Vreelandella piezotolerans: one gene and its partner. Each later gene encodes a partner of the first gene's protein in a complex. Links are inferred from orthologs where the notes say so. Each region holds a gene or a part of one and is shown on either strand. Other genes may lie near its edges.

Region 1 (4,627 bases):
GCGAATGAGCGGCTGAGCACGGACGATCTCCACGCCCAACTCTTCATGCAGCTCACGTTTCAGGCCTTCTAACCCAGTTTCATAGGGGGCCAGTTTACCGCCAGGAAACTCCCATAAACCGCCGTGATCGACGTTGGAAGGCCGACGCGCGATCAGCACGTGCTTTTGATCGGCGCTGATCATTGCAGCCGCCGCAACATGAACCCGTCGTTTTACCATTACACTCATTACGTCTAATCCACTTTGTGCGCACCGCCATGCTTGCACGGCGCTATCTCGCTGCGTTAGCACGTTGCCACAGACTTAGCTGCGGTAATCCGCGTTGATGGACACATAGTCATGGGACAGATCCGAGGTCCACACAGTGGCCGCCTCGTCACCACGCCCCAAATTAATGCGAATTGTAATCTCTTCCTCGGCCATGACAGCACTGCCAGCTGCCTCGGTGTAGCTATTAGCACGGCCACCGTTCTCCACCAGTCGCACATCGCCCAAATCGATGACGACACGGCTGACATCGAACGACTCCACCGGTGCCCGCCCCACTGCCGCTAAAATACGCCCCCAGTTGGCATCGGAAGCATAAAGGGCGGTTTTGACCAGCGGCGAATGGGCCACGGTAAATGCTACGTCCAGCGCCTCTTGGCGCGTGCAGGCATCGTTCACCTGCAGGGTGATGAATTTAGTCGCCCCCTCGCCATCGCGGATGATCGACTGAGCTAGCTCGGTCATCACTCGCTGCAGTGCATTGCGGAACACGACAATATGCTCGTCGCTTTCGATACGCGCCCCCGTGCCCGTCGCTGCCAGCATGCAGGCATCGTTGGTAGAGGTATCGCTATCCACGGTGATGCAGTTGAAAGAGCGATCCACCGTTTCCCGGAGTAGCGAGGCGAGTAAGGGCTGCTCAATCGCCGCGTCGGTAACGACGAATCCCAGCATGGTCGCCATGTTGGGTTTGATCATGCCCGACCCTTTGGTAATACCGTTGATGGTCACCTGCTGGTCGCCAATCGCCACGCTAACCGTCGCGCCTTTTGCGCGAGTGTCGGTAGTAAGAATGCCTTCCCCTGCCTGCTGCCAGGCTTGACTTGAATCAGCCAACGACCCCAGCGCATTTGGCAAACCCGCCAAAAGGCGGGCCATGGGCAATGGCTCGCCAATCACGCCAGTCGAGAACGGCAGTACCTGGGTGGCGTCCACCCCGGCTTGCTCGGCCACCGCGGCGCAGCTGGCATAGGCATCCTGCAGTCCTGACTCACCCGTACCCGCATTGGCATTGCCGGTATTGATCAGCCAGTACCGGGCAGACAGACCGTTCTTTGCACACGCCTCAAGGTGTGTCTTAGCCACCACCACGGGAGCGGCACAAAACGCATTGCGCGTGAACACACCGGCGACGGTGGCCGCCTCAGGCAGCTCGATCACGACCATGTCACGGCGGTCCGGCTTCTTGATGCCCGCCTTTGCAGTCCCTAGACGCACCCCGTCAAGAGGTGGCAATTCTGGAAAGGGAAGATGTCCCACCGCCATGTTTTTCTCCTTTACGCTCGCTGACGAAAGCGCGTGATTAGCTCAATTTTCCGCAGCACTGCTTGTATTTCTTACCCGAACCACACACGCAAGGATCGTTGCGGCCTACTTTGGGATTTTCACGACGCAGCGGGCGACCGTCGGCACCGGGCGAGGCCTCGCCAGGCTCGGCATCGGGCGCATCGTGGCGGCTGGCAGCCGTGGCTTTTTCACGGGCCAGCTCTTCACGGCGCTTCTGCTCCAGCGCATCGACCTCTTCTGGCTGACGCACCTGAACGTGGCTGAGAATACGCGTGACATCGGCTTTGATGTTGGTCAACAGATGCTGGAACAGCTCGAAGGACTCGCGCTTGTACTCCTGCTTGGGGTTTTTCTGTGCATAGCCACGCAAGTGGATACCGCGACGCAAATGATCCATGGACTGCAGATGCTCTTTCCAGCGGGTATCCAGCACTTGCAGCATCACTTGTTTCTCGAAGCGACGAATCAGCGCTTCACCAGCGGACTCGATCTTCGCCTGGTACGCGTCGCGGTGCATGGTTTGCAGGCGCTCGCGCAGCTTCTCTTCACTGAAGCGCTCATCCTCGTCCGCCCACTGCACGACCGGAGCATCGAGATTGAACTCCGTTTTCAGATGCGCTTCCAGCCCAGGAAGATCCCACTGCTCAGCCAGACTTTGTGGGGGCACGTAGTCGCTAATCGCCTCCTCCATGACCTCCTCACGAATACCTAACACAGCGGCGGAGACATCGTCGGAGGCGAGAATTTCGTTACGCTGCTCATAGATGACGCGGCGCTGGTCGTTGGCGACGTCATCGTACTCCAGTAGCTGCTTACGGATATCGAAGTTACGGCCTTCGACTTTCTTCTGCGCGCGCTCGACCGCGTTAGAGACCATTTTGTGCTCGATGGCCTCGCCACGCTCGAGCCCCAACGCCTGCATCAAACGCTTCACGCGATCCGAGCCAAACAGACGCATCAGGCTATCTTCCAAGGAGAGGAAGAAGCGTGTCGAGCCAGGATCCCCCTGACGCCCGGCGCGACCGCGAAGCTGGTTATCGATACGCCGTGATTCGTGCCGCTCGGAACCCACGACGTGCAGGCCACCCGCTTCCAAGACCGCATCATGGCGCTTTTGCCATTCGGCCTTGAGCGTATCGATTTGGGCTTGACTGGGGTTTTGCAGCTTGGCTGCCTCGGCCTCCCAGTTGCCACCCAACATGATGTCCGTCCCACGCCCCGCCATGTTGGTGGCGATGGTAATGGCACCTGGTCGGCCCGCCTGGGCGATGATTTCCGCTTCGCTTTGGTGCTGTTTTGCGTTGAGCACGTTAAATTTCAAGCCTGCATTGCGCATCAGGCGTGCGAGGTACTCGGACGTTTCGATCGACGCCGTACCGACCAGCACAGGACGACCAGCCTCTGTTTCTGCCTTGACGTCTTTGATGATGGCTTCGTACTTCTCTTCGGCGCTCAGGTAGACGAGATCATTGAGATCCTTGCGCGCCAACGGACGGTTGGTAGGGATGACGATGACGTCCAGACCGTAAATTTGACGGAATTCGAACGCTTCGGTGTCCGCCGTGCCCGTCATGCCCGACAGCTTTTCATACAGACGAAAGTAGTTCTGGAAGGTAGTGGATGCCAGCGTCTGACTTTCACGCTGAACCGTCACCCCTTCTTTGGCTTCGACGGCCTGGTGCAACCCCTCGGACCAACGACGCCCAGGCATGGTACGACCGGTATGTTCGTCGACGATCACGACCTGACCTTCCGCAACGATGTAGTCCACGTCGAGGTGGTAGAGGTGACGCGCACGTAGCGCCGAGTGCATGTGCTGCAGCAAGTTGAGGTTTTGCGCAGCATAAAGCGATTCGCCCTCCCCCAGCAGCCCCTCGGCCCGCATGAGTTCTTCGACCTTATTGTGTCCTTGCTCGGTCAGTTCTACCTGTTTCTGCTTTTCGTCGAGCACGAAATCGCCGCTCACTGGCGCTTCGTCATCTTCGGAGACTTCCCCCTGCTCGAGCTGCTGAGCCAAACGATTCACGATGCCGTAGAGGTCCGTATTTTCGTCCACCGCACCGGAGATGATCAGCGGTGTGCGCGCTTCATCGATCAAGATGGAGTCGACTTCGTCCACAATGGCGTAGTGCAAACCGCGCTGGACTTTGTCTTCCAGCGAGAACGCCATGTTGTCGCGTAGGTAGTCGAAGCCAAATTCGTTATTGGTGCCGTAGGTAATATCGCATTGATACGCGTGACGCTTCTCTTCCCCCGTCTGTCCGGCGAAAATAACACCCACCGTGAGCCCTAGAAATTCATACAGGGGGCGCATCCATTCGGCATCGCGACGGGCGAGGTAGTCGTTCACGGTCACGACATGAACGCCTTTGCGAGTCAGCGCGTTCAAATAGACCGCGAGCGTGGCGACCAGGGTTTTACCTTCACCAGTCTTCATTTCGGCGATACGGCCGCGGTGTAGGGTCATACCCCCCACCATCTGCACGTCGAAATGACGCATCCCCATCACCCGCTTACTGGCCTCGCGCACCACAGCAAACGCATCGGGCAAGAGGCTGTCCAGCGTTGCCCCTTCGTCTAGACGCTGACGTAGTTCTGGAGTTTTTGCTTGAAGCTCTGCATCGCTTAGGCCCGCCAGGGTCTCTTCCAATGCATTGATGCTCTGCACACTTTTTTGCATGCGCTTGACTTCACGGTCGTTCTTGGAGCCGACCACTTTACGTAACAAATTATTAATCATGAAATTTCCAAATCATCGTGAGCGCCCCATCCAGGTACGCTCAGGTATCAGGCAAAAAGGGTGGTAATCAAGCGAGGCATTATCGAGTAGGCGGGCCACGGGGCGTCACGACATCGCTTGCGGCGACGAGCGGGAGCGCAAACCGAAGAAAAGGTAACGGGCGACGGAAGGATTGGGGCTCTCGTCGCGTTTGGCGATGAAACCAGCGGCGAAGCGCGCGCCGTTTCTTCGCGATCCAATGAGACTGCGCGCGAAGCATGGCAGGCATCCAAAAGCAGATGCAAACACCACGGTCGCTGCTTCTCAACGCGTCGGATGGGTGTAAACTAGCGG
Region 2 (4,361 bases), 2.1 Mb from region 1 along the record:
CGAGCAGGTGCGTCGCAAAGAAGCCAAGAAGAAGTAAGGCAGGGTTATGAACGCGAAGAAAGAATCTCGTCTCCGTCGTGCCCGCCGCGCTCGCGCCAAGATCCGCGAGCTGGGCGTGTATCGCCTGTGCGTCAACCGTACCCCGCGTCACATCTACGCGCAGATTATCTCGCCGGATGGTGGCAAAGTGCTGGCCAGTGCTTCTACGCTGGACAAGGCACTGCGCGAGGGTGCGACCGGCAACACAGACGCGGCTACTAAGGTCGGTGCTCTGATTGCCGAGCGCGCTAAAGAAGCAGGCATCACCCAGGTGGCCTTCGACCGTGCTGGCTTTAAGTATCACGGTCGCGTCAAGGCTCTGGCCGACGCCGCTCGTGAAGGCGGCCTGGAATTCTAAAGGGTTTTACGATGGCGAAGAACGAACAGCAAAGCGGCGATCTGCAAGAGAAGTTAGTGCAGGTCAACCGCGTCGCCAAGGTGGTCAAGGGTGGTCGTATTTTCGGCTTCACCGCACTGACCGTCGTTGGTGATGGTAAAGGTCGTGTCGGTTTCGGTCGTGGCAAGGCGCGTGAAGTGCCGGTCGCAATCCAGAAAGCGATGGATCAAGCTCGTCGCAACATGGTCAAGGTCAACCTTGCAGGCAACACGCTGCAGTACCCCGTCAAAGCCCGTCACGGCGCTTCCAAGGTGTACATGCAGCCAGCCTCCGAAGGTACCGGTATCATCGCCGGTGGCGCCATGCGCTCTGTACTAGAGCTGGCCGGTGTCCACGATGTACTGGCCAAGTGCTACGGTTCCACCAACCCGGTTAACGTGGTGCGGGCGACTGTCAAAGGTCTCTCCTCCATGCAAGCACCGGAAGACGTGGCCGCCAAACGCGGTCTGTCTGTCGAAGCGATCACGGGGTAAGGCACCATGGCAGCAACGATCAAGGTTACCCAGATCCGCAGCACCATCGGCGTTTTGCCCAAGCACAAGGCTACTATGAAGGGCCTGGGCCTGCGTCGCATCGGTCATACGGTTGAGCTGGAAGACACCCCTGCCGTACGCGGCATGATCCACAAGGTGACCTACCTTGTGCGCGTTGAGGGAGAGTAATCCATGAAACTCAATACCCTGAGCCCGGCACCGGGCTCCAAGCACGCTGAAAAGCGCGTTGGTCGTGGTATCGGTTCCGGTCTTGGTAAGACCGGTGGCCGTGGCCACAAAGGTCAGAAATCTCGCAGCGGCGGTAGCGTCAAGCCAGGTTTCGAAGGCGGTCAGATGCCGCTGCAGCGTCGTCTGCCGAAGTTCGGCTTCACGTCCGCTAAATCGCTGGTATCTGAAGAAGTCCGCCTGGCCGAGCTTGCCAAGGTTGCCGGTGACGAGGTCACCATGGAAACCTTAAAGCAAGCCAACGTGCTGAAGGATGCAACGCAACACGCGAAGATCATCCTTTCTGGCGAACTGAACAAGGCGGTTACCGTTCGTGGTATCAAGGTCACCAAAGGTGCCCGTGAAGCGATCGAAGCCGCTGGCGGCAAGGTAGAGGACTAAATGGCCAAGTCAGGAAATATGCCGGCGATGGGCAGCGGTCTGAGTGAACTGTGGGCGCGTTTGCGCTTCGTGCTCCTCGCCATCGTGGTGTACCGTATCGGTGCCCACATTCCCGTTCCCGGTATCAATCCTGACCAGCTTGCTGCCTTGTTTAGGGAGCAACAGGGCACCATCCTAGGCATGTTCAACATGTTCTCGGGTGGCGCCCTGGAGCGCATGAGCGTCCTCGCCTTGGGCATTATGCCCTACATATCGGCGTCGATTATCATGCAGCTCATGACTGCGGTCTCCCCTCATCTTGAACAGCTCAAGAAAGAGGGCGAGGCTGGCCGCCGCAAGATCAGCCAGTACACCCGCTACGGCACGGTGATACTGGCACTTGTCCAGGCTACCGGCATGTCCGTGGGTCTGGCTAGCCAAGGCATCGCTTACAGCGCTGACTTCAGCTTCTATTTCACTGCGATCATCACGTTCGTGTCGGGCGCGGTGTTTATGATGTGGCTAGGTGAGCAGATCACCGAGAAGGGGATTGGCAACGGTATTTCGCTGCTGATCTTCGCGGGGATCGTCGCTGGGCTGCCCAGTGCCGTGGGGCAAGCGTTCGAGCTTGCTCGCAATGAAGGGGCCTGGAATGTTCTTCCGCTGTTAGCGCTGTCAGTGCTAGGTATTGCCACCGTTGCGTTCGTGGTGTTCATCGAGCGCGGTCAACGCCGCCTCAAAGTGAACTATCCGCGACGCCAAGTCGGCAATAAGATGTATGCAGGCCAAAGCAGCTACTTGCCTTTGAAGGTGAACATGGCCGGTGTTATTCCAGCCATCTTTGCTTCTAGCATCCTTCTCTTTCCGGCTTCGATCGGTCAGTGGGTAGGGGCTGGCGAAGGGATGGAGTGGTTGCAGCGTGCATCACAAGCGTTAGGCCCTGGCCAACCGCTTTACATCTTGCTTTTCGCGGCGGCAGTGGTATTCTTCTGCTTCTTTTACACAGCGCTGGTCTTCAATCCCAAGGATGTGGCTGACAATTTGAAAAAGTCAGGCGCCTTCCTGCCGGGCATTCGCCCCGGCGAGCAGACCGCTCGCTATATCGACAAAGTGATGACGCGTCTCACTCTGTTCGGTGCCTTGTATATCACTGCGGTTTCCCTGATGCCCCAGTTCCTGATCGTAGCGTGGAACGTCCCGTTCTTCTTTGGCGGTACGTCGCTGCTGATCGTGGTAGTGGTCATCATGGACTTCATGGCCCAGGTGCAGTCGCATCTCATGTCGCATCAATATGACTCAGTGATGAAGAAGTCCAACCTGAAAGGCTACGGTAGCGGCGGCATCATGCGCTGAGGCGCGCCGTTGCGAATTGGAGAGAACGATGAAAGTTCGAGCTTCCGTAAAGAAGATGTGCCGTAACTGCAAGATCATTCGTCGCAATGGCGCTGTTCGCGTCATTTGCATCGAACCGCGGCACAAACAGCGTCAGGGCTAAACCTGGGCTGTATTAAGCGGGTGCCGGCATACCCCTTGCCTTAGGGCTTATAAAGGGGTATGCTGTTGCGCCTTTTGTAGATGATTAAACGAGCAAGCCGCTCAAATTTCGGAGTAAGCTGATGGCCCGTATTGCAGGCGTCAATATCCCGGACAACAAGCATGCGGCGATCTCGCTGACCTATATCTTCGGGATTGGCCGTACTCGCGCTAAGCACATTTGTGCTGCTGCCGGTATCGCGCCGACTGCCAAGATCGTAGACCTGTCCAGCGATGAGCTGGATACCCTGCGTTCTGAAGTTGGTAAGTTCACCGTAGAAGGCGACCTTCGTCGTGATGTCACGCTTAACATCAAGCGTCTCATGGACTTAGGCTGCTACCGTGGTCTGCGTCATCGTCGTAGTCTTCCGCTGCGTGGTCAGCGGACCAAGACTAACGCGCGTACCCGTAAGGGCCCGCGTAAGCCGATCCGCAAATAACACGCAGGCTCTTTCATAGAGAGCCAGCGTATAGACAGGAATAGACATCAACATGGCTAACCCGCGTAGTAACCGTAAAAAGGTTAAAAAGCAGGTAGTGGATGCCGTTGCGCATATCCATGCCTCTTTTAACAACACGATCGTGACGATCACAGACCGCCAGGGCAATGCTCTCTCTTGGGCAACTGCCGGTGGTTCGGGTTTTCGTGGTTCTCGTAAGAGCACCCCGTTCGCTGCGCAAGTGGCAAGCGAACGTGCAGCGACTGCTGCAGCCGAGTATGGTGTGAAAAACGTAGACGTGCTGGTCAAAGGCCCCGGTCCCGGCCGTGAATCCGCCGTGCGCGCACTGAATGCCGCCGGCTTCCGCGTGCAAAGCATCGTAGACGCGACGCCCATTCCCCACAATGGCTGCCGTCCGCCTAAGAAACGCCGCGTTTAAGGAGACAGATTCATGGCTCGTTATATTGGACCTAAGTGCAAATTGTCTCGTCGTGAAGGCACCGATCTCTTCCTGAAGAGTGGCGTGACTCCCTTCGAGAAGAAGTGTAAATCCGAGCAGATCCCGGGTGTACACGGCCAGCGTCGTCAGCGTCTTTCCGACTACGGCTTGCAGCTTCGTGAGAAGCAGAAAGTACGCCGTATGTATGGCGTACTCGAAAAGCAGTTCCGCAACTACTACAAAGAAGCCGCTCGCCTCAAAGGTGCGACCGGTGAAGTATTGTTGCAGCTGCTCGAATCCCGACTGGACAACGTCGTCTACCGCATGGGCTTCGGCTCGACTCGCTCTGAAGCGCGTCAGCTGGTCAGCCACAAGGCGATTTCCGTGAATGGCCGCACCGTTAACGTTGCTTCCTACCAAGTGAAGCCTGGTGA

What was found.
Region 2: the proteins of secA (region 1) and secY are in contact, whole or in part, in a crystal structure (PDB 3DIN), measured with the Thermotoga maritima proteins. The link is inferred for Vreelandella piezotolerans from one-to-one orthologs. Residues at the interface, in WP_004082002.1 of Thermotoga maritima: Glu261, Ala262, Arg263, Lys300, Ala301, Arg302, Thr303, Ile304, Ile305, Leu323, Tyr324, Asp325, Pro326, Val329, Ser330, Tyr333, Ile336, Lys340, Phe345, Val349, Glu363, Phe364, Tyr374, Ser375, Gly376, Gly377, Glu393, Ile395, Thr482, Ser483; in WP_004081795.1 of Thermotoga maritima: Glu108, Gly109, Glu110, Glu111, Ala236, Glu237, Arg238, Arg239, Ile240, Thr241, Ile242, Gln243, Tyr244, Ala245, Arg246, Arg247, Val248, Thr249, Gly250, Arg251, Arg252, Val253, Tyr254, Gly256, Ala257, Ser258, Thr259, Tyr260, Leu261, Pro262.

The regions. Positions count from the first base shown.
Region 1 is NZ_CP048602.1:2,289,849-2,294,475, forward strand. What follows is about bases 1,371-4,627. They hold secA (preprotein translocase subunit SecA), read right to left. Parts: upstream 4,295-4,627; coding sequence 1,571-4,294; downstream 1,371-1,570. Other genes in these bases: argJ (bifunctional glutamate N-acetyltransferase/amino-acid acetyltransferase ArgJ), read right to left, coding at 1,371-1,533. Also shown: GYM47_RS10540 (Nudix family hydrolase), read right to left, coding at 1-228; more of argJ, read right to left, coding at 304-1,370. UniProt on the Escherichia coli protein: Required for protein export, interacts with the SecYEG preprotein conducting channel.
Region 2 is NZ_CP048602.1:218,284-222,644, forward strand. The notes cover bases 712-3,702. They hold secY (preprotein translocase subunit SecY), read left to right. Parts: upstream 712-1,536; coding sequence 1,537-2,868; downstream 2,869-3,702. Other genes in these bases: rpsE (30S ribosomal protein S5), read left to right, coding at 712-909; rpmD (50S ribosomal protein L30), read left to right, coding at 916-1,098; rplO (50S ribosomal protein L15), read left to right, coding at 1,102-1,536; rpmJ (50S ribosomal protein L36), read left to right, coding at 2,897-3,010; rpsM (30S ribosomal protein S13), read left to right, coding at 3,132-3,488. In the rest of the region: rplF (50S ribosomal protein L6), read left to right, coding at 1-37; rplR (50S ribosomal protein L18), read left to right, coding at 47-397; more of rpsE, read left to right, coding at 409-711; more of rpsK, read left to right, coding at 3,703-3,927; rpsD (30S ribosomal protein S4), read left to right, coding at 3,940-4,361. UniProt on the Escherichia coli protein: The central subunit of the protein translocation channel SecYEG. Consists of two halves formed by TMs 1-5 and 6-10.